Regions from separate parts of the Streptacidiphilus sp. PAMC 29251 genome, predicted to be linked through region 1. Evidence: riboswitches for the same ligand, from Rfam matches in the RefSeq annotation. Region 1 holds a riboswitch; each other region holds the start of a gene.
What was found. A riboswitch is a leader RNA that binds a small molecule or an ion and turns the genes downstream of it on or off. The one in region 1 is predicted to bind cobalamin.
Positions count from the first base shown of each region.

Region 2: linked by a shared signal. The riboswitch ahead of cobI (precorrin-2 C(20)-methyltransferase) and the one ahead of ACXKR8_RS39465 (CbtB domain-containing protein) in region 1 are both predicted to bind cobalamin.
Region 3: linked by a shared signal. The riboswitch ahead of ACXKR8_RS35990 (cobalamin biosynthesis protein) and the one ahead of ACXKR8_RS39465 (CbtB domain-containing protein) in region 1 are both predicted to bind cobalamin.
Region 4: linked by a shared signal. The riboswitch ahead of ACXKR8_RS32275 (ribonucleoside-diphosphate reductase subunit alpha) and the one ahead of ACXKR8_RS39465 (CbtB domain-containing protein) in region 1 are both predicted to bind cobalamin.

Region 1 covers NZ_CM135725.2:8,321,271-8,326,598, forward strand. Annotated here, with positions in the region: gene ACXKR8_RS39445 (DUF4232 domain-containing protein) at 1-405, shown strand, start outside; gene cobF (precorrin-6A synthase (deacetylating)) at 435-1,229, shown strand; gene ACXKR8_RS39455 (cobalt-precorrin-6A reductase) at 1,196-1,972, opposite strand; gene ACXKR8_RS39460 (DUF2470 domain-containing protein) at 2,073-2,834, shown strand; cobalamin riboswitch at 2,860-2,994, shown strand; gene ACXKR8_RS39465 (CbtB domain-containing protein) at 3,035-3,253, shown strand; gene ACXKR8_RS39470 (CbtA family protein) at 3,287-4,159, shown strand; gene ACXKR8_RS39475 (aldo/keto reductase) at 4,176-5,138, opposite strand; gene ACXKR8_RS39480 (winged helix-turn-helix transcriptional regulator) at 5,135-5,328, opposite strand, start outside.
Region 2 covers NZ_CM135725.2:7,590,856-7,596,183, forward strand. Annotated here, with positions in the region: gene cobJ (precorrin-3B C(17)-methyltransferase) at 1-545, opposite strand, end outside; gene cbiE (precorrin-6y C5,15-methyltransferase (decarboxylating) subunit CbiE) at 542-1,795, opposite strand; gene cobM (precorrin-4 C(11)-methyltransferase) at 1,807-2,619, opposite strand; gene cobI (precorrin-2 C(20)-methyltransferase) at 2,616-3,350, opposite strand; cobalamin riboswitch at 3,437-3,579, opposite strand; gene ACXKR8_RS35955 (ATP-binding protein) at 3,751-5,328, shown strand, end outside.
Region 3 covers NZ_CM135725.2:7,606,251-7,611,578, forward strand. Annotated here, with positions in the region: gene ACXKR8_RS35985 (cobyric acid synthase) at 1-1,264, opposite strand, end outside; gene ACXKR8_RS35990 (cobalamin biosynthesis protein) at 1,261-2,223, opposite strand; cobalamin riboswitch at 2,349-2,478, opposite strand; gene ACXKR8_RS35995 (hypothetical protein) at 2,567-2,791, opposite strand; gene ACXKR8_RS36000 (NAD(P)/FAD-dependent oxidoreductase) at 2,935-4,362, opposite strand; gene ACXKR8_RS36005 (alpha/beta hydrolase family protein) at 4,567-5,328, shown strand, end outside.
Region 4 covers NZ_CM135725.2:6,749,137-6,754,464, reverse strand. Annotated here, with positions in the region: gene ACXKR8_RS32295 (DUF3311 domain-containing protein) at 1-62, shown strand, start outside; gene mctP (monocarboxylate uptake permease MctP) at 59-1,654, shown strand; gene ACXKR8_RS32285 (histidine phosphatase family protein) at 1,784-2,548, shown strand; gene ACXKR8_RS32280 (hypothetical protein) at 2,558-3,346, opposite strand; cobalamin riboswitch at 3,511-3,637, shown strand; gene ACXKR8_RS32275 (ribonucleoside-diphosphate reductase subunit alpha) at 3,728-5,328, shown strand, end outside.

The sequences.
Region 1 (5,328 bases):
AGCCACCTCGCCGTCACCGCGGGCCAGACCGGTGCCGCCGCGGGCCACGTCGGTGCGCGGGTGGTCTTCAAGAACACCTCCAACGCGGCCTGCACCCTCTACGGCTTCCCGGGTGTGGCGGGGCTCGACGCCAACGGCAAGCAGCTCGTCCAGGCCAAGCGGGTCACCTCCAGCTTCCTGGGCACCGCCAAGGAGGCGTTTGTCACGCTCGCCCCCGGCGGGTTCGCCTCGGCGCTGATCGGCGGGGTGGACATCCCCAGCGGCAATGCCACCAGCTGCCCCAACTACCCCGCGCTGCTGGTCACTCCGCCCGGCACCAGGGCGTCCAGCAAGGTCGCCCTGCAGATGCCGGGCTGCCCGACCCTGGTGGTCTACCCGATCGTCGCCGGGATCCCGACGATGTAGGTGATCTCCCATGCGGCAGACTCGCGGGCATGAAGAAACTCCTTGTCATCGGCATCGGGGCGGGCGATCCCGACTACCTCACGCTCCAGGCGGTCAAGGCCATCGGCCGGGCGGACGTCTTCCTGGTCCTGGACAAGGGCGAGGAGAAGAGCGATCTGGTGCGGCTGCGCCAGGACATGCTCGCGCAGTACGCCCGCCCCGGGCACCGGGTGGTCCAGGCCGGCGACCCGGACCGGGACCGCGCCGCGGCCCCGGCCGCCTACGCCGCCGCGGTCCGGGACTGGCGGGCCCGCCGGGCCGACCTCTACCAGGCGTTCGTCCGCGACGAGGTGCCCGCCGACGGCACCGGCGCGCTGCTGGTCTGGGGCGATCCCTCGCTCTACGACAGCACCATCGCCGCGGTGGACGAGGTCCTCGCCCGCGGCGAGGTCGCCTTTGAGGCTGGGGCCGCCTTTGAGTACGCCGTCGTCCCCGGGATCAGCTGCGTCTCCGCCCTCGCGGCCGGCCATCGGATCCCGCTGAACCGGGTCGGGCAACCGGTGACGGTCACCACCGGCCGCCGGCTCGCCGCGATGGCCCCCGCCGACATCCCGGACGACGTCGCGGTGATGCTGGACGCGCACGACGCCTACGCCGGGCTCGCCGAGCCGGAGGCGTTCACCATCTACTGGGGCGCCTACATCGGCACCCCGGACGAACTGCTGCTCTCCGGGCCCGTCGCCGAGATCGCGCCGACCATCCAGCGGGTACGCGCCGAGGCCCGCGCCCGCAAGGGCTGGATCATGGACACCTACCTGCTCAGACGAGCCCGCGAAGCCAGCTGACCACGAAGCCAGTTGACCGCGGCGGCCACGTCCGTGACCGTCTCCACCCCGGGCTCCGCCGCCGGACGCCGCACCACGACCACCGGCAGCCCGGCCTCCCTCGCGGCGATCAGCTTGGCGGCCGTGGCCGCGCCGCCGCTGTCCTTGGTGACCAGGACGTCGATCCGGTGCTCGCGCAGCAGCGCCCGTTCGCCATCCAGGCTGAACGGGCCGCGGTCGAGCAGCAGTTGGCTCCGGGCCGGCAGCGGCGTCCGCGGCGGATCGACCGATCGGACCAGGAAGAACAGCTCGGACAGCCCGGCGAAGGCGGCGAGGCCCAGCCGACCCGTCGTCAGAAAGACCCGCGACCCAAGACCCGGCAGCAGCTCGGCGGCCTGCTCCAGCGACCCGGCCTCGTGCCAGCGGTCGCCGTCGACCGCGGTCCAGCCGGGCCGGCGCAGCGCCAGCAGCGGCACCCCGACCGCCGCCGCGGCCTGCGCCGCGTTGGCGCTGATCCGCGCCGCGAACGGGTGGGTGGCGTCGACCACGGCCGCGATCCGCTGCTCCCGCAGCCACGCCGCCAGCCCCTCGGCCCCGTTGAACCCGCCGACCCGCAGCTCCCCGGCGGCGGGCGGCAGCGGCTCGGCCACCCGCCCGGCCAACGCGGTGGTCACCGTCAGCCCCGGCTCCCGCCCCAGCTCGCCGACCAGCCGCCGCGCCTCCCCGGTCCCGCCCAGCACCAGCACCGCGGTGAGCGCAGACATGGATGAACCTCCCTTGTCGCTGACCACACCGTAGGGGTACTTGGCCTGGAAGCGAAGAATCTATAAGGTAAGGCTTGCCTAACTAGATGGATCCGGACGGATGGAGAGCCGCGTGGACCTCGCCGAGAGCCGAGCAGCAGAGTCAGCGGAATCGCGTGCGCATGAGCCCTCGGAGGCCGAGGTGGTGCGCAGCGTGCTGCAGCGGGCGACCTCGCTCACCGCCGTCGCCAACGGCAGCCGGCATGAACTCCTCGGCCCCGACCTGGTCGTGGTGGAGCGGGGCGAACTGCGGCTGCGGGTACCGGCCGACAGCAGGCTGGCCCGGGAGGCCGCGATGGTGGCCGGGGAGGGCAGCGGGCTGCCGCTGGTGCTGGAGTGGACCGATGTCGCCCCGCTGGCGGTCAGGGACCGGGTGCGGACCAGGGTGCGGCTGGCCGGCCTGCTTGCCTCCCGCCATGGCGGGAACGCCCGCCGTGCGCAGCAGTCGGACGGCACGGTGTCGCTGCTGCTGGACGTGCGCCAGGTGGCCCTCGCCACCGCCGGGACGAGCACCCTGGTCGACCCGGCGGAGCTGCTGCGGGTGGAGCCCGATCCGCTGGCGACGGTCGAGTCGGCGCTGCTGATCCACCTCGCCGAGGACCACCAGGACCATGTCGCCGCGCTGCTCGGCCTGATCGATCCTCAACTGCTGCGCGCGGTGGTCAGCGTGAGTCCGCTCACACTCGACCGCTACGGAATCGTGCTGCGGCTGACCCGCCGGCACTCCCATCAGGACGTCAGGCTCTCGTTCGGCGAGCCATTGCCGGACGCGGAGCAGGTGGGGCACCGGCTGCATGCGCTGCTCGCGGGTCGTCCGGCGTGATTGACGCGCTGCGTACAGGTCCGTAATCTCAACCCTGAGTGATGGCATGAGGAAGCTGGTGGAAATCCAGCACGGTCGCGCCACTGTGAGCGGGACACCGGACGTATCCAGATGAACGGTGCCTGCAAGTCAGACAGTCATCCATCACTCCGCTCCATTCGCTGAGGGACGCACGATCCCACTCAAGGAGGCTCCGACTCATGAGCAGTCTGACCGCACCCCCCGTCGCGATACCGACACCTGTCGTCCTCCCGGTGTCCAAGGCAGTCCTCTGGCTGTTCGGCACCGCGCTGATCGCGCTGGCCGTGTACTACTTCATCGGCGTTGACCAGGGCGCCTACTCCGTGTTCGGCAACGACATGCACATCCACGAGTTCGTGCACGACTCCCGCCACTTCCTCGGCTTCCCCTGCCACTGACGCGCCGCCGAGTAGAAGCACGGACAACTGGACATGGAGAAGAGACTCATCCTGCGCGGCATCATCGCCGGCGCAGTCGCCGGGCTGCTTGCGTTCGTGTTCGCACGGATCCTCGCCGAGCCCGTCATCAACACCGCGATCAATTACGAGAGCGCCCGCGACGCGGCCCAGGACGCCCTGGACAAGGCGGCCGGGGTCACCGTCCCTGACGCCGGGCCCGACATCTTCAGCCGCACCATCCAGGCCAATATCGGCATCGGTGTCGGCATGGTGTTCTTCGGCATCGCCATGGGCGCGCTGTTCGCTGTCGCCTATGCGGTCTGCCTGGGCCGGGTCGGCAATCTGAAGCCCCGCAACCTGGCGCTGCTGGTGGCGGCCGGCGGCTTCCTCGGCATGTACTTCGTGCCGTTCATCAAGTACCCGGCCAACCCGCCGTCGATCGGCCACCCCGACACCATCCACGTCCGGGGCAACCTCTATCTGGCGATGGTGCTCTGCTCGGTGCTGTTCCTGATCGGCGCGGTGGTGCTGGGCAAGCGGCTGCAGCCGCGCTTCGGCAACTGGAACGCCACCCTGCTGGCGCTGGCCGCCTACGCGGTCGCCATCGGCGTGGTGATGGCCCTGCTGCCGCAGCTGGGTGAACTGTCGGCCAACGTCAAGGAGTTCGGCCACCATGCGACCGAGACGCCGCTGCCGCTGACCGACAGCAAGGGCGCCATTGTGTTCCCCGGCTTCCCGGCGGACACGCTGTTCTCGTTCCGGTTCTACTCGGTCGCCGCGCAGTTGCTGCTGTGGGCCGTGATCGCCCTGGTCTTCGGCCCGATGGCGGAGCGGCTGCTCAGCCCGCGCCGCGAGCCGGCCGAGGCGCCGAACGCCCCGGCCCAGCCGGAGCCGGTCTCGCTCTGACGGACAATTGGGCGCGTCAGCCCAGCAGCCCCTCCGTCCGCAGGTCGTCCCACAGTTCGGCCGGGACGGGGCGGGCGATCATCGCCGCCGCGTCGGCGGCCTCCGCCGCCGAGCGGGCGCCGACCAGGACGCTGCGGACGGCGGGGTGGTCCAGCGGAAAGCGCAGCGCGGCGGCCCGCAGCGGCACGCCGTGGCGTTCGCAGACCGCCTTGATCCGCAGCGCGCGTCCCAGCAGCTCGGCCGAGGCGGGGGAGTAGTCGAAGGTGGCGCCGGGGCGCGGGTCGGCCAGCAGACCCGAGTTGAAGGCGCCGCCGACCACCACCCCGGTGCCGCGCCGCTGGGCCTCCGGCAGCAGCTCGGTCAGGCCGTCCTGGTCCAGCAGGGTGTAACGGCCGGCCAGTAGCACCACGTCCACGTCGGTCTCCCGGACGAAGCGGGTGAGCAGCGCGGACTGGTTCATCCCGGCCCCGATCGCCCGCAGCACGCCCTCGCCGCGCAGTTTCTCCAGCGCCGGGTACGCCTCGGCGAGGGCCTGCCGGCCGTGGTGGTCCGGGTCGTGGATGTAGGCGATGTCGATCCGGTCCAGCCCCAGCCGCAGCAGGCTGTCCTCGATGCTGCGGCGCACCCCGTCGGCGCTGAAGTCCCAGACCCGGCGGTGGGTGGCCGGCACCGCGAAGCCGTTGGCCAGGTCGTCGCCGCTGACCTCGGCGACCGGCTCCAGCAGTCGGCCGACCTTGGTCGACAGCGCGTAGGAGTCACGCGGCCGCTGTCCCAGCGCGGCGCCGAGCCGGCGCTCGGCCAGACCGATGCCGTAGTGCGGCGCGGTGTCGAAGTAGCGCACGCCGGCGTCCCAGGCCGCGTCGACGCAGGCGGTCGCCTCGGCGTCGCTCACCGCGGTGTAGAGGTTGCCGAGCGGGCCCGCGCCGAGACCCAGCTCGGTGACGACGACCCCGCTGCGTCCCAGCGTCCCGGTCCTCATGCGGCCCGTCGCTTTCCGGCCGCGTCGCGGACCTGCTGGGCCTCGACGATCTGCGGCATCCGCTGCTCGACCCAGCAGACCAGCTCCATGACCAGCTCCGCGGCCTCGACGCCGGACGCGGTCAGGCTGTACTCGACCCGGGGCGGGATCTCCGGATACGCCTCGCGCAGCAGGAAGCCGTCGCGTTCCA
Region 2 (5,328 bases), 730 kb from region 1:
TGGACGCGGTCGCTGATGACGACCGCGGGTGCGTCCGCCGGTGCGTCCGCGCTGAGGTTCCGCGGCAGCGCGGGCAGCGGGTAGGTCGCGTCCGCGACCAGTCGGACCGGCTCGCCGTCCAGCAGGGCCCGGCTGACGGCGGCGACCTCGCCCTCCGTGTGCCAGCCCAGGGTGTCCAGGCCCGGCACGCCGGTGGCGTCCGTCGCGGTGGTCACCACCGGGACGGCCCCCAGCGCCGCGCCGACCGCCGCGGCCAGCGCGTTGGCGCCGCCGCCGTGGCCGCCGAGCAGCCCGACCGCGAAGCGGCGTCCCTCGTCCACGCAGACCACGCCGGGGTCGTTGCGCTTGTCCGCCAGCAGCGGGGCCACCAGGCGCACGGTCGCACCCGTGGCGAGGAAGCAGACCAACTGCCCGCACTCCTCCCAGGCGCGATCGATCGAGGCCGCGACCGACCCCTCCTCGTAGAGGACGCAGCCCCCGAGGGCTTCGGCGAGGTCGACGGCGGCCCGGCGGCCGGCGGCGGTGGCGGCGATCAGGCCGATCACGTGAGTGCTCCTGACGTTGGGTCAACTCCGGTGCCCAGATTGATTCTGGTGCCCCAGAGCACAAAAACGGGGTTGATGGCGGCCAGTCGGGAGATCTCGCCCGGCAGCGGGGCCAGCCGGGACACCTGGAGCTGCACGCCCTCGGCGCTGAAGCCGGCCGCGAGCAGCGCCGCCCGCACGCCGGGCACCCGGTCCAGGGCGACCAGGGTCACCACCACCGTCCGCCGGGCCCGCTCGGCGCAGGCGGTGACGATGGCGGGCAGATCGGCTCCGCCGCCGACGAAGACGGCGTCAGGGTCCGGCAGACCGTCCAGCGCCTGCGGGGCGCTGCCGTGGACCACGGCCACGTCCACCCCGTGCGCGGCGGCGTTGGCGCGGACCCGGTCGGCGCCGTCCTCGGCCCGCTCCACGGCGACCACGGCGGCGCCCAGCCGGGCGCACTCCACGGCCACCGAGCCGCTGCCGGCGCCGATGTCCCAGACCAGTTCGCCCGGTCGGGGCCCGAGCCTGGCCAGGGCCAGGGCGCGGATCTCGGCCTTGGTGACCAGCGAGTCGCGGTGGTCGAAGGCGTCCTCGGGCAGGCCCCAGCCGCTCTCGGCGGGCCGGGCGGGTCCGGCCAGCGACCGCATCGGGCCGAGGGCTGCGCCCGGGCCCAGGCAGAGCACCACCTGCACTCCCGGCCAGTCCCGGGCGGCGGCCTGAGCCGGGGTCACCTGCTGCACCGACTCACCGGCGCCGCCCAGGTCGGTGGCGACCACCAGTCGCCGCTCCACCCCCGGCATCGCCAGCAGCGCCGCGCCGATCTCGGCCGGACCCGCGCCGGGCGCGGTCAGCACGGCGACCTTGCGCTGCGCCCGGCAGACATTGAACGCGGTCCGCGGGTCGCGGCCGTGGGCGCTGACGACCACGGCGTCGTCCCAGGGCAGCCCGAGCCTGGCGAAGGCCTCGGCGATGCTGCTCACCCCCGGCCGCACGTCCAGGGCGTCGGGGCCGAAGCGCTCGGCGAGGGCCCGGACGATGCCGAAGAACCCGGGGTCGCCGGAGGCCAGCACCAGCACCCGGCCGGTCGCCGCGGCCACCCGGTCCAGCGCGGGGGCCAGCGGTCCCAGCACCACCGCGCGCTCGTCCTTCACCCCCGCGGTATCCAGATGCCGCTGCGCGCCCAGCACCAGCGCGGCCCCGTCGACCAGCGCGCGATGGTCCGGAGCCAGTGCCGCACCCAGCACAATGATCCGTGCGCCGGACGTCACTGCGCCGGACGTCACTGCGGCGTGCCGCGCAGGGCGCGCCGCGCGGCCGGGTCCGCGCGGCGGAAGCCGTGGAAGTGGCCGGGGTGGTAGAGGTGCGAGCGGGTGCCGGTCGCGGCGAGCGCCGGGCCGACCAGGAACAGGGTGTGCTTCCACAGCCGGTGCTCCTTGACGGTGGCCTCCAGCGTCTCCAGCGTCCCTTCCAGCACCAGCTCGTCCGGCCAGGTGGCCTGGTAGGCGATGATCACCGGGGTTTCCGGCGGATAGCCGCCCGCCGTCAGCTCCTCGACCAACTGCTTGCTCCTGGCGGCGGAGAGGAAGATCGCCATGGTGGTGCCGTGCCGGGCGAAGTCCCGCACCTCCTCGCCGGGCGGCATCGGCGTCTTGCCGCCGCCGAGCCGGGTCAGGATGACGCTCTGGGCCACCTCGGGAATGGTCAGCTCCCGCTGCGCGATGGCGGCGACGGCGGCGAACGAGGAGACCCCGGGGACGATCTCGGTGTCCAGGCCCAGCTCCCGGCAGCGGTCCAACTGCTCCTGCACCGCGCCCCAGAGCGAGGGGTCGCCGGAGTGGATCCTGGCGACCTTCCGGCCCTCCGCGGCGGCCCGGACGTAGACCGCGAGCACGTCCTCCATCGGGATCAGCGAGGAGTCCAGGATCTCGGCGTCCGCGCGGGCGTGCTCCAGCACCTCGGCCTGGACCAGGCTGGCGGCCCAGATCACCGTGTCGGCCTCGGCGATCGCCCGGGCCGCACGGAACGTCAGCAGGTCGGCGGCGCCGGGCCCGGCGCCCACGAAGGTCACTTTGCCGACAGGTCGATCGCTCACAGCTTGCCTCCACGGCGGGTACGGGTCGCGGGTGCGATCAGGGTCGAGAGGTAGGGGAGCGGGCCGTCCAGCGGATGCCCGGCCGGGCGGATCCGCTCGTCCGGCAGGCCCAGCGCGGAGCCCCAGACCGCGCTGCCGTCCCGGCCGGTCTCCCGCAGCGCCTCGGTGACCTGCGCCGCCAGCCGTCCGAACTTGTAGGCGACGACCGTGCCGGGCCCGGCCAGGGCGTCCCGCAGCACGTCGGAGCCCGCGGTGACCGGGACCAGGGTGAGCGGCTCGGTGCCCTCGGCCAGCACGGTGCCGCTGCGCGCGGCCAGGTCCTGCATGGCGGTGATGCCGGGGACGGTCTCCACCACCAGCCCCGGCAGCAGCGGGACCAGGGTCTGCGCGAGGTAGGTGAAGGTGGAGTAGACATTGGGGTCGCCGATGGTCGCGAAGGCGACGCTGCCGTGCTCCCGCAGCAGCTCGGCGACGCGGGCGCCGGCGGCGTCCCAGGCGGCCTCGCGCCTGGCCGTGTCCTGGCGCTCGTTGAGGGCGAAGACGATCCGCTCGACCTTGGCGCCGGGCTCGGTGTGCTGCAGCACGGTGGCCTCGGCCCGCCCGGTCTCCCCGGTGTCCAGCACCGGGACGACGATCACCGCGGCCTCGCGCAGGATCCGCACCGCCTTGACGGTGACCAGCTCGGGGTCACCCGGGCCCATGCCCACCCCGACCAGACGCAACGCGTCCATGGGCGGCGTCATCGGACGGCGCGCAGGCAGAAGGGCACAACGGCGCGGCAGCGCATGGGGGCAGTCCTCACTCGGGGTCCGCGCCCCGTGTCGTGGTGACGGCGGCCAGAGTTCCTGGCTCGCGGACGACCGCGCCCGATGCGGTGGGCGCGCCGCCCGGTGACAGTGGCGGGACCGCGCCGGATTCGCACCGGACTTCCTCATCATTGCCGCCGTATCAGGCCTCGAAATCCCACCATGCCCGCTGGTGGCCAGTCAACCGGGAGCGGGCCCGGCGGCCTGTGGGATGACCCACGTCACTCCGGTCCCCGCGGAACTGTTCTTGCTGATCACCGGCGCGGAGCGGGACAGTCCCGATACGATCGGAACGGTGAGTACCGGCGATGCGTGTGAGGTGGGCATGACCTTAGGCGTCCAGGGCAGGCGGGCCGGCGATCTCCCGGCCGAGGTCACCAGCTTTGTCGGACGCGGGGTCGAACTGGCATCCGTGGAAAGGCTGCTGGTACAGGCGCGGATGGTCACCCTGACCGGCCCCGGCGGCGTCGGCAAGACCCGGATAGCGCTGCGCACCGCGGCCCGGCTGCGCGAGCGGCACCAGGACCGTTACCACGACGGGGTGTTCCTGGTCGAGCTCTCCGGCCTCAAGGACGCCGAGCTGCTGCCCCGGGCGGTGTGTGTGGCGCTCGGCCTCATCGACCAGACGGTCCGGCCGCCGCTGGACTTCCTCACCGACTACCTGGCCGACCGCTCGATCCTGCTGCTGCTGGACACCTGCGAGCACCTGGTCGACGCCTGCGCCATGCTCGCCGACCTGCTGCTCCGGGACGCGCCCGGAGTGAGCATCCTCAGCACCAGCCGTCAGCCGCTGGACGTCCCGGGCGAGCACACCCTGGTGATCCCACCGCTGCCGGTCGAGCCGGAGGAGGCCGACGGCGGGGGAGCGGTGGCCCTGTTCGCCCAGCGCGCGGCGGCCGTCCTGCCCGGATTCCGGCTCACCGGGGACAACCGCGACGATGTGCTGGCGCTCTGCCGCCGACTGGACGGGATCCCGCTGGCGATCGAGCTGGCGACGGTGCGGCTGCGGGCGATCCCGCTGGAGCAGCTGGCGGCGCGGCTGGAGGACCGCTTCCGGCTGCTGACCGGCGGTCGGCGCGCGCTGCTGCCCCGGCACCAGACGCTAAGGACCACCATCGGCTGGAGCCATGAGCTGTGCACGCCCGAGGAGCGGCTGCTCTGGGCCCGGCTCTCGGTCTTCGCCGGGAGCTTCGACCTCGCCGCGGTGGAGCAGGTCTGCGCGGGCGGGGAGCTGCGCTCCGAGGCGGTGGTGGAGCACCTGATCGGACTTGTCGACAAGTCGGTGGTGCTACGAGTCGACGAATCGTCCGGCGGCACCCGTTACCGCCTGCTGGACACCATCCGCGAGTACGGCGGCGAGTGGCTGGCGAAGGCCGGCGAGGAGTGCGCGGTCCGGGCCCGGCACCTGGACCACTACCGCAGGGCGGTCCGGGACTTCCGGGCGGACTTTCTGACTGATGATCAACTGCCCTTTTTCCGTGGGCTGCTGATGGAGATCGAGAACCTCCGTGCGGCCGTGGACTTCTGCATCGCCAACAGCGCCGAGGCCCCCGACAGCGCCCTGGCCCTCACCACCGAGCTGTGGGAGTTCTGGGTCTGCTCCGGGCTGCTCGCCGAGGGCCGGCTCTGGCTGGACCGCGCCCTCGCCGTCCAGCCCGAGCCCACGGCGGCCCGCTCGCTGGCGCTCAGCTGGGGTGCCAATCTCTCCCTCTTCCGGGGCGACCACGACACCGCCCTGGCCGGCCTCAACGAGGCACTGGCGATCGCCGAGGCGCTGGACGACAACCGGCTGCGCACCCACGCCCACCACTTCCTGGCGCAGTCGGCCGGCTGGCGCGGCGACCATGACGCGGTCCAGTACCACTCCCAGCAGATCGCCGCCCACATCGAGTTCGGCACGGAT
Region 3 (5,328 bases), 720 kb from region 1:
CCTCCCGGCACCCGTCAAGGAAGCTCTGCCCACCCTCCACGGTCGCCACGCCGTGGTGGATCTCATAGCCGGCCACGGTCTCCCCGTAGGCCGAACCCACCGGCCGCGCCAGCGTCTTGGCCAGCGCGAACTCCACCCGCACCGGCAGCAGCCCGAGCCCGGCCACCGTGCCCGCCCGCGACTCCACCTCGTCGGTGATGCTCCGGGCCAGCATCTGGTAGCCGCCGCAGACCCCCAGCACCGGGCGCCCCTCGGCGGCCCGCCGGGCCAGCGCCGCGTCCAGCCCGCGCTCCCGGAGCCAGGCCAGGTCGGCCACGGTGGCCCTGGTCCCCGGCAGGACGACCAGGTCGGCGTCCGCCAGCTCCTCCGGACGGGTCGCCCAGCGCACCAGCACACCGGGTTCCTGCGCCAGCGCGTCGATATCGGTGAAGTTGGACAGCCGCGGCAGCCGCACCACCGACACCCGCAGCACCTCGCCGCCGACCGCGGCCCCGCTCGGGGCCCGGTCCACCAGACCGGCCAGGTCCAGCGAATCCTCGGCGTCCAGCCACAGCCCCTGCAGCATCGGCAGCACCCCCAGCGACGGACGGTGCGTCAGCTGCTCCAGCATGTCCAGACCCGGCTTCAGCAGCCGGACGTCGCCACGGAACTTATTGACGATCCAGCCGGAGAGGTGGCGCTGGTCCTCGGCCGACAGCAGCGCCAGCGTCCCGTACATGGCGGCGAAGACGCCGCCGCGGTCGATGTCGCCGACCACCACCACCGGCAGTGAAGCCGCCACCGCCAGGCCCATGTTGGCGATGTCCCGGTCGCGCAGGTTGATCTCGGCGGGGGAGCCGGCCCCCTCGCAGACCACCACGTCATAGCGTTCGCGCAGGTCGGCCAGGCAGTCCAGGGCGATCCGCAGCAGCGCGGGCTTGCGCTCGCGATAGTCCAGCGCGCCGACCTCGGCCACCGCCTGCCCCAGCACCACCACCTGACTGCGGCCGTCCGCCCCCGGCTTGAGCAGCACCGGGTTCATCGCCGCCGCGGGCTCCACCCCGGCCGCCGCCGCCTGCATGGCCTGCGCCCGGCCGATCTCGGCGCCGTCGGTGGTGACGAAGGAGTTCAGCGACATGTTCTGCGCCTTGAACGGTGCGACGGCGACCCCCTGCCGGGCCAGCCAGCGGCAGATCCCGGCGGTGACCACGCTCTTTCCGGCGTCCGAGGTGGTCCCCGCGACCAGCAGCGACCCCCGCAGCGACCCCCGCAGTGCGCCCTTCATCGCCGTCCCCTTCGCAGTAGCAGGCTCAGCCCGGCCGTGGCGACGACCGCCGACAACCCGACCCGCCGCGACAGTACGCACGCCCGTTCGATGTCCCCCACTGCCACCGGACGCAACTCCGCCCCCAGCACCGCCCGGTGCTGCACCTGGGTGCCATAGCGAAGGGTTCCCCCCAGCCGCACCCCCAGCGCCCCCGCGAAGGCCGCCTCGGCCTGCCCCGCGTTGGGGCTCGGGTGGGCGGGAGCGTCCCGCCGCCACACCCGCCAGGCGTCGCCGCTCCGCCGCCCCCCGGCGGCGGCCGCGGCGACGGTCAGCAGCGCGGTCAGCCGCGCGCCGGGCCAGCCGGCCACGTCGTCCAGCCGGGCCGAGGCCCAGCCGAAGCGCAGATAACGCGGCGAGCGGTGGCCGACCATGGCGTCCAGGGTGTTCACCGCACGGAAGACCAGCAGCCCGGGCACGCCCGCGACCGCGCCCCAGACCAGGGCGTTCACCACCGCGTCCGCCGTGTTCTCGGCCACCGACTCGACCACCGCGCGGGCGACCTCCTGCTCGGTCAGCTCACGCGGATCACGCCCGCAGAGATACGGCAACCGCTCCCGGGCTGCCGCCAGGTCCCCGCCCTCCAGCGAGGCGCCGATGGTGCGGGCCTCGCGCACCAGCGAGGCGCCGCCGAGCACGGTCCAGGTCGCGGCGGCGGTGAGCAGCAGCCGCCCGGTGCCGGAGCGGGCGGCAGTACGGTCGGCCACGGTCGCGGCGGCGGCCACCGTCCCCACGCAGAGCGCGGTGAACAGTGCCCCGGCGTCCCGGCGGTCCCGCCAGAGCAGCCGCTCCGCGGCGCCCGCCGAACGTCCGAATCCAGCCACCGGATGCCCGCGCCGGGGATCGCCGAAGGCGGCGTCGGCGGCGTGGCCGAGAACCAGACCGAGTGCTGTGGCGCCTGCGCCCGCGCTTGCGCGCACGGCGGTCAGCGGGGTGGCTGCGCAGGGAAGGGGACGGCACCGGGAGGTGGTGGCGGCAGGGCAGCGCGCATGGCGTGGATGTCCTCACTCAGGGTCCGCGCCCTGGATCGACGAACCGGGGGCGAGAGTCTCCTGGCTCCCGGATCGACGCGTCCCCGGCGCTCTGATTCCTCAGAACGCCGGGGACGCTCCCCGGTGACAGTGGCGGGACCGCGCCGGACTAGGAGGGTGCTCCCTCCGTCACCGGACTTCCTCTCGATGCCTCCGAACAGCTTTGCGCTCGATCCCACCACGCCGCCGGACCGACCGTCAACACAGCTCAGGGCAGCCGGGCCGGACCTGCTCAGGCTGCGGAGTCGTTGCTCTGCGGCAGCGCGGGCGGGGAGGCGGCGGCAGGGAGCTGCAGCGGAGCGCGGACGACCCGCAGCAGTTCCACCGACTTCTCGTGTCGCACCACCCGGTCGGCCGGGCTGGTGGGCGGGCGCAGGACATGGTCCTCGAACCAGGACATGCCGAGCAGGACGGCGAGGCCGAGTGGAGCGGTGATCAGGCACAGAAGGACAGGCATGGGCACCCCAAGGTGTCGAGTGCTGCGGTCTTCCGAATACCGGCTTCCCCCCGGCTTCCAGCGTCCGCCAAAGCTGCCTGATCCGCATCTCGGAGCGTCCCGGGCCGACTCCGCAGAGTCAGTGCCGCCCCGCAGCACCCGCCTCAGTGCCGCCCGGAGATCACATCCGCGACCTTGGCGATCGGCGAGGCGCCGGCCCGCCCGCCCCGCTCCTGCCGGTCCGCCGCGTAGTAGGCGGCGTACATGCCGTGGACGCCGATCCAGCGCAGCGGCTCGGGCTCCCAGGCCCGGACCCGGTGCCCGACCCAGGGCAGCCCGGTCAGTTCGGTGTCACCGCCGCTGCCCAGCTCCCGCAGCACCAGGTCGCGCAGGGTCCGCGCGGCCAGGTTGGTGGTGGTGACGCCGCTGCCGACATAGCCGCCGGCCAGGCCGAGCCCGGTGGTCCGGTCCAGGTCCACGGTCGAACACCAGTCCCTGGGCACCCCGAGCACCCCGGACCAGGCGTGGTCGATCCGCACGTCACCAGCCAGGGACCCCGCCGCCGGGAAGAAGTCCATGACGATCTGCCGCAGCTGGTCGACGGTCTGCTGCGGCGTCGTCCCGTCGTTGTCGGTCCGCGACCCGAAGCGGTACGGGACGCCGCGCCCGCCCAGCGCGATCCGGTCGTCCGCGGTCCGCTGCGCGTACATGTAGGCATGCGCCATGTCGCCCAGGGTTTCCCGCCCGTCCCAGCCCACCGCCTCCCAGAACGCGGGCGGCAGCGGCTCGGTGACCACCATCGAGGAGTTCATCGGCAGCCAGGACCGCTTCTCGCCGCGCAGCGCCGCGGTGAAGCCCTCGGTGGCCCGCAGCACGAACCGGGCCGACACGGTGCCCCGCGCGGTCACCGCCTTGGCCGGCGCCCCCGAGCCGCCCGGCACGATCTCGGTGACCGTGGTGCCCTCGTGGACGGTGACCCCCATCGCCTCGACCACCCGGGCCAGCCCGCGGACCAGCTTGGCCGGCTGGATCCTGGCCCCGTGCGGGGTCCAGCTGCCGCCGAGGGTCCCCGCCACCGTGATCCGCTCGGCCGCCTCGGCCGGGCTCAGCAGCAGCTGGTCGGTCTCGCCGAAGGAGTGCTCGTTCTCGACGTAGGCCTTGAGCCGCTCCAGCTGGGCCGGGGTCCTGGCGACCTCCATCACTCCGCCCTTGACGATGTCCGCGTCGATGCCCTCGGCCGCGCAGACCGCGATCACCTCGTCCACCGAGCCGTTCATCGCCTGCTGCATCGCGATCGCGCCCGGCTTCCCGTAGCTGCGGGCGAAGGCCCCGCGCCCGGCGAAGCCGTTGTAGAGCCAGCCGCCGTTGCGGCCGGACGCGCCGTAGCCGCAGAAGCGCTGCTCCAGGACGGTGACCCGGAGCCCGGGGTCGGCCTGCTTCAGGTAGTACGCGGTCCACAGACCGGTGTAGCCGCCGCCGACGATGCAGACGTCGGCCTCGGCCGAGCCGTCCAGAGCGGGGCGTGGGGTGGGGAGTCCGATGGCCGAGTACCAGAACGAGACACTGCCGTTGGCGGTGGCGGTCGTGCCCACGGGGACCTGCTTCCGAGCCGGGAATGGTGCCCGGCACGCTACCCACGCCCCGGACCAGCGGCAATGCCCACTGTGTCAGGTGCGGCCGGCCGAGTCGTACACCCCGTCCGGATGGCCGCGCACCACTGGCGCACCGGCCCCGGCGGCATTGGGATGGGGTGGAGCGGGCAGTGGCCTGGTGTGGGAGCAACCGTGGGGAGCGACATGGGCTGGGGAAGAAGCGCGACCGCCGCCGCCGTGGGGGCCGGCGCCCTCGCCGTGGGGACCGGCGCGGCGGCCCTGGTCGCCGGACGGGTGGTCTCCGACTACTCGGTGCGCCCCGGCGGCGCCGCGCCCGCCGCGGCGGGCGGCCTGCGGGTGCACGCGGTCGCCGCGGACCGGGTCGAGCTGACCCGCTCCCGGGAGACCCAGAACCCCGGCCGCTACGGCCTGGAGTGGGCCGGCGGGCACGCCGTCGTCGGCGAGGTGCTCGGCACCACCGCGCAGACCGTCACCCGCCGCCTGGAAGCCGCCGCACCGGGGTCCACCGGGACCGCCGGCGACACCCGGCCGGCGGTCGGCACCAGCGTCCGGATCACCCCGCAACTGCTCACCGGAGACCCGCTCACCGCCCTCGGCCTGCCGTTCTCCGAGATCGACATCGCCGGGGAGCTCGGCCCGATGCCGGCCTGGTTCCTGCCCGGCGCCCGCAGCCTGTGCGTGATCGCGGTCCACGGCAGCCTGGACCGCCGCCAGGTGCTGCCGCTGCTGCCGCTGCTGGACCGGCTGAAGGTCCCGGTGCTGGCGGTGACCTACCGCAACGACGAGGGCGCCCCGCGCTCGCCGGACGGCCTCAGCCACCTCGGCGACAGCGAATGGCGCGACGTCGAGGCGGCGATCGGGTTCGCCGAGGAGGGCGGCGCCCGGCGGATCGTGCTGCTCGGCTGGTCCGTCGGCGCGACCATGGCGCTGCGGGCCGCCACCCGC
Region 4 (5,328 bases), 1.6 Mb from region 1:
TGATCCGGCGCGAGGAGAAGCAGCGCGCCGCGCATGCCGCCCAGGGCGGTGAGCCGGTGTGAACGCCGTCAGCTTCACCGTCTTCCTGCTCTTCTTCCTGGCCGTCACCGGCATCGGCTTCTTCGCCGCCCGCTGGCGCCGCCCCGACAACGCCCTGCACCTGGACGAGTGGGGCCTCGGCGGACGCGGCTTCGGCACCATCGTCAGCTGGTTCCTGCTCGGCGGCGACCTCTACACGGCGTACACCTTCATCGCCGTCCCCGCGCTGATCTACGGCGTGGGCGCGGCCGGCTTCTACGCCGTCCCGTACACGATCGTCGCCTGGCCGCTGGTGTTCCTGTTCCTGCCCCGGCTCTGGTCGGTGGCCCGGGCCCGCGGCTATGTCACCCTGGCCGACTTCGCCCGGGGCCGCTACGGCTCCCGCTACCTGGCCTTGGCCGTGGCGCTGACCGGCATCCTCGCCACCATGCCGTACATCGCGCTGCAACTGGTCGGGATCCAGGCGGTGCTGGACACCATGGGGGTGGGCGGCTCCAGCGGCTGGGCCAAGGACCTGCCGCTGCTGATCGCCTTCGCGGTACTGGCCGCGTACACCTACTCCTCCGGGCTGCGGGCCCCGGCACTGATCGCCTTCGTCAAGGACACCCTGGTCTACATCGTGGTGATCGTGGCGGTGATCTACATCCCGATCCGGCTCGGCGGCTACGGCCATGTCTTCCACGACGCCGCCGCCTCGCTGGCGCAGACCAGCCCGGCCACCGGCAAGCCCAAGGGCTCGCTGATCCCAGGCCCCAAGGCGCAGTGGTCGTACGCGACGCTGGCGCTGGGCTCGGCGATGGCGCTGTTCATGTACCCGCACTCGGCGACCGGGGTGCTGGCCGCCAAGGACCGCAACACGATCCGCCGCAACCTGGCGATCCTGCCGGCCTACTCGCTGATGCTCGGGCTGCTCTCGCTGCTGGGCTTCATGGCGCTGGCGGCCGGCGTCGGCAAGGGCGTCAAGGGCTACAACGCCCAGCTCGCCGTGCCGCAGCTGTTCCAGCAGATGTTCCCGTCCTGGTTCGCCGGGGTGGCCTTCGCGGCGATCGGGATCGGCGCGCTGGTGCCGGCCGCGATCATGTCCATCGCGGCGGCCAACCTGTTCACCCGGAACATCTACCGGGAGTTCTTCCGCCCGGCCGCGACCCCGGCGCAGGAGACCAGGGTCGCCAAGATCGTGTCGCTGCTGGTGAAGCTGGGCGCGCTGGGCTTCGTGCTGGGCATCGACAAGCAGTTCTCGATCAATCTGCAGCTGCTCGGCGGGATCTGGATCCTGCAGACCTTCCCGGCCATCGTCAGCGGGCTGTTCTCGCGCTGGTTCCACCACTGGGCCCTGCTGGCCGGCTGGGCCGCCGGGATGGCCTACGGCACCTACGAGGCCTACGGCATCGCCGCACCCGGCAAACCCGGCTCCCACTTCGGCGGCAGCGCCGCCAACATCCCCGGCATCGGCCAGATCGGCTACATCGGCGTCACCGCCTTCGTCCTCAACCTCGCCGTCGCCGCCGTGCTCACCCTGGCCCTGCGCGCCGCCAAGGTGTCCGCCCTCCCCGACGAGACCACCCCCACCGACTACCTCACCGCCACCGCGCCCCTCCCGGCCCTCACGCCGTAGGGGGCTCGCGCCCCTCGCTCCCTGACGCACCACCTTTGCGCCCCCCTGACGGGCCGCCGCTCCCGCACACTGGAAGCGGCGGCCCGTACGCACCTCCGCGCCGGGCCGGACGACCCGCAGGGGGAACCCGTGGAGCTCACCGACCATCACCAGCGCAGCCAGCCCGCACCCGTCCCACCGCCGCCGCACACCGCCCTCCCACGCCCGCTCTCGCTGACCGTCACCCGGCACGGCCAGAGCACCGCCAACGCCGCCTTCGCCGCCGCCGAGGCGGCCGGCGCGCTGGACACGGGCATCACCTGCCGCGACGCGGACCTCAGCCTGACCACCCTGGGCCGGGACCAGGCCACCGCGCTGGGCCGCAGGCTGGCCGCCCGTACCGACGGGCCGCTGCCGCAGAGCCTCTGGGTCTCCCCCTACCTGCGGGCCCAGGAGACCGCCGAGCTGGTGGTCGCCGAGATCGACCGGGCCGGGCTGCCGCTGCCCTCGGTCCGCACCGACGAGCGGCTGCGGGACCGCGAGCTGGGCGTCCTGGAGATGGTCACCAAGGCCGCGATCGAGCTGTACCACCCGGCCGAGGCGGCCCGCCGCCGGCTGCTCGGCGAGCTGCGCTGGCGCCCGCCCGGCGGCGAGTCGCTGGCGGACGTCGCCCTGCGCTGCCGCAGCCTGCTCCGCGACCTCTACGAGGTCGAGGAGTCCCGCCGGGTGCTGCTGGTGGCCCACGACGCGGTGGTGCTGATGCTCCGCCACATCCTGGACGACCTGGACGAGGCGGCGATCCTCGCCGTGGACCGCGCGGGCGCGGTCGGCAACGCCTCGATCACCCGCTGGTCCCGCACCCCGTCCGGGCAGCTCGCCCTGGACTGCTACAACACCACCACCCACCTGGACTAGCCGTTGCGGCTAGTCACTGCTGCGGCGGCGCGAGAGCCGGACCAGGCCCGCGCCGCCGACCAGGGAGAGCAGCGCGGTGCCGGCGGCCGCCACGGTGGCCGCCGGGGCCCCGGTCTCCGCCAGCTGCGGCCGCTGCGGCCCGGTGCTCGGGCGGGGGTGCGGACGGGGCTGCGGACGGGGCCGGTGGGCCACCCGGAACAGGTGCGGGTCGGAGACCCCCACCGGCAGCGGCACGGTCTGCCCCTCCAGCAGCACCGGCTCGTAGCCGATCGCCAGGGTCAGCCACTGCCCGGTCGGCGCGCCGGTGGCGAACCGCATCCGCAGCGGCACCGTGGTCCGCGCCCCGGCCGGCAGGGTCAGCCCCTTGGCCGGTCCGGCCAGCCCCATCAGCACCCCGTTCTCGGCGACCATGGCCGACCCGTGCCAGCCGGCCTTGCCGCCCCTCCCCGCCTTCGCCTTCCACTGCAGCCGGACGTCGCCCTGGCGCAGCGGCCTGTTCCGGGCCCCGAACACCAGCACCGGGCGGACCGCCGCGCAGCGGGCCCCGGTGCTGTTCCCCGCCTTGAGCCCGAACCGGGACCAGGACCCGCCGACGTAGTAGACCTTGTGCAGCTTGTCGAACCTCAGCGCCAATGGCGGCTTCCGGAGGTTGGTGGCGTTCTTCCCGCAGATCTTCACCTGTGGCGCCGCGGCGGCGGAGACCGCCTCCGCCGTCCCGGCCGTGCCCAGCACCAGCAGCAGCCCCGCCGCCGCCCCGGCCCCGATCCCCCGCCGCACAGCCGTTCCCAGCACCGTCATCCGGTCCCGCCTCGCTCCCGCTCGCGCCGGGGAGCCTGACGCCCCCGCGACTACCCCCCGAATCTGACACACCGCCAGATGTCCCGCCTTCCGGCAGCGCTGGAGGGGTGACTCCGCGCACTCGCGACACTACATGTAGGGGTGCTTTCCAGAAGCACCCCTACATGTATGCTCGTTCTCGCTGTCCATGCAGGGGAACCCGGTGCGATTCCGGGACTGCCCCGCAGCGGTGAGCGGGTTGCTTCGTATGCGCCCGCGAGTCCGAGTACCTGCGGACAGCTCTCCCCGGCATGCCCCGGGGGGCGACGCACGTCCGGGCCTCGCGGGTGGGCCGGGGACGCGTTCCGTGCTGCGCTCCGCGCAGCGACGTCACGCTTCCTCATGCCTCCGGCAGCGGCCCGCAGCCGACCGGCCGCCAACGAGGAGCGCACAGTGACGATCACCGAGACCGCAGCAGCGACGACGACAGTCGCGCACCAGGGCGAGGGCCCGTTGGCGCCGGACAGCCCCGTCGTCCCCGACTCCCCCGGCACCGCGCTGCTGCGCACCCTCACCGAGCGCTCCCCCGACCTCACTGAGGTGGACCCCGGCCGGGTCGCCGCCGCCGCCCTGCGCGGCCGCAGCTCCATCGCCGACTACTCCGAGCTGCGCGGCCTGGCCATCGAGGCCTCCGCCGCGCTGATCGCCGAGGACCCGCAGTACTCCCGGCTGGCCGCCCGGCTGCTGGCCGAGGAGATCCGCGAGGAGGCATCGGGACAGGGCGCCACCTGCTTCGCCGCCTCCATCGCGGTCGGCCACCGCGAGGGCCTGATCGGCGACACCACCGCCGCCTTCGTGGCCGCCCACGCCGAGGCGCTGGACGCGGTGGTCGACTTCACCGCCGACGACCGCTTCGAGTACTTCGGCCTGCGCACGGTCTACTCCCGCTACCTGCTGCGCCACCCGATCACCCGTCAGGTGATCGAGACCCCGCAGCACTTCCTGCTCCGCGTCGCCTGCGGCCTCCAGGTCGGGGACGGTACGGAGTCCGTCGCCGAGGTGGCCGAGCTGTACCGGCTGATGAGCCGTCTCGAGTACCTGCCCTCCTCCCCCACCCTGTTCAACTCCGGCACCCGGCACCCGCAGATGTCCTCCTGCTACCTGCTGGACTCCCCGCTGGACGAGCTGGACTCGATCTACGAGCGCTACGCCCAGATCGCCCGGCTCAGCAAGCACGCCGGCGGCATCGGCCTCTCCTACAGCCGGATCCGCTCCCGGGGCAGCCTGATCCGCGGCACCAACGGCCAGTCCAACGGCATCGTGCCGTTCCTGCGCACCCTCGACTCCTCGGTCGCCGCGGTGAACCAGGGCGGCCGCCGCAAGGGCGCGGCCTGCGTCTACCTGGAGACCTGGCACGCGGACGTCGAGGAGTTCCTGGAACTGCGCGACAGCACCGGCGAGGAGGCCCGCCGCACCCACAACCTGAACCTGGCGCACTGGGTCCCGGACGAGTTCATGCGCCGGGTGGACGCCGACACCGAGTGGTCGCTGTTCTCCCCGGGCGACGTCCCCGAGCTGGTGGACCTGTGGGGCGCCGAGTTCGACGCCGCCTACGCCAAGGCCGAGGCGGCCGGGCTGGCCATCCGCACCCTCCCGGCCCGGGCCCTCTACGCCCGGATGATGCGCACCCTGGCGCAGACCGGCAACGGCTGGATGACCTTCAAGGACGCCTCCAACCGCGCCGCCAACCAGACCGCGCTGCCGGGCCGCACGGTCCACTCCTCCAACCTCTGCACCGAGATCCTGGAGGTGACCAACGACGGCGAGACCGCGGTCTGCAACCTCGGCTCGGTCAACCTGGGCGCCCATGTGCTGCCGTCCGGCGAGATGGACTGGGAGCGGATCGACTCCACCGTCCGCACCGCGGTGACCTTCCTGGACCGGGTGGTGGACATCAACTTCTACCCGACCCCCGAGGCCGGGGTGTCCAACGCCCGCTGGCG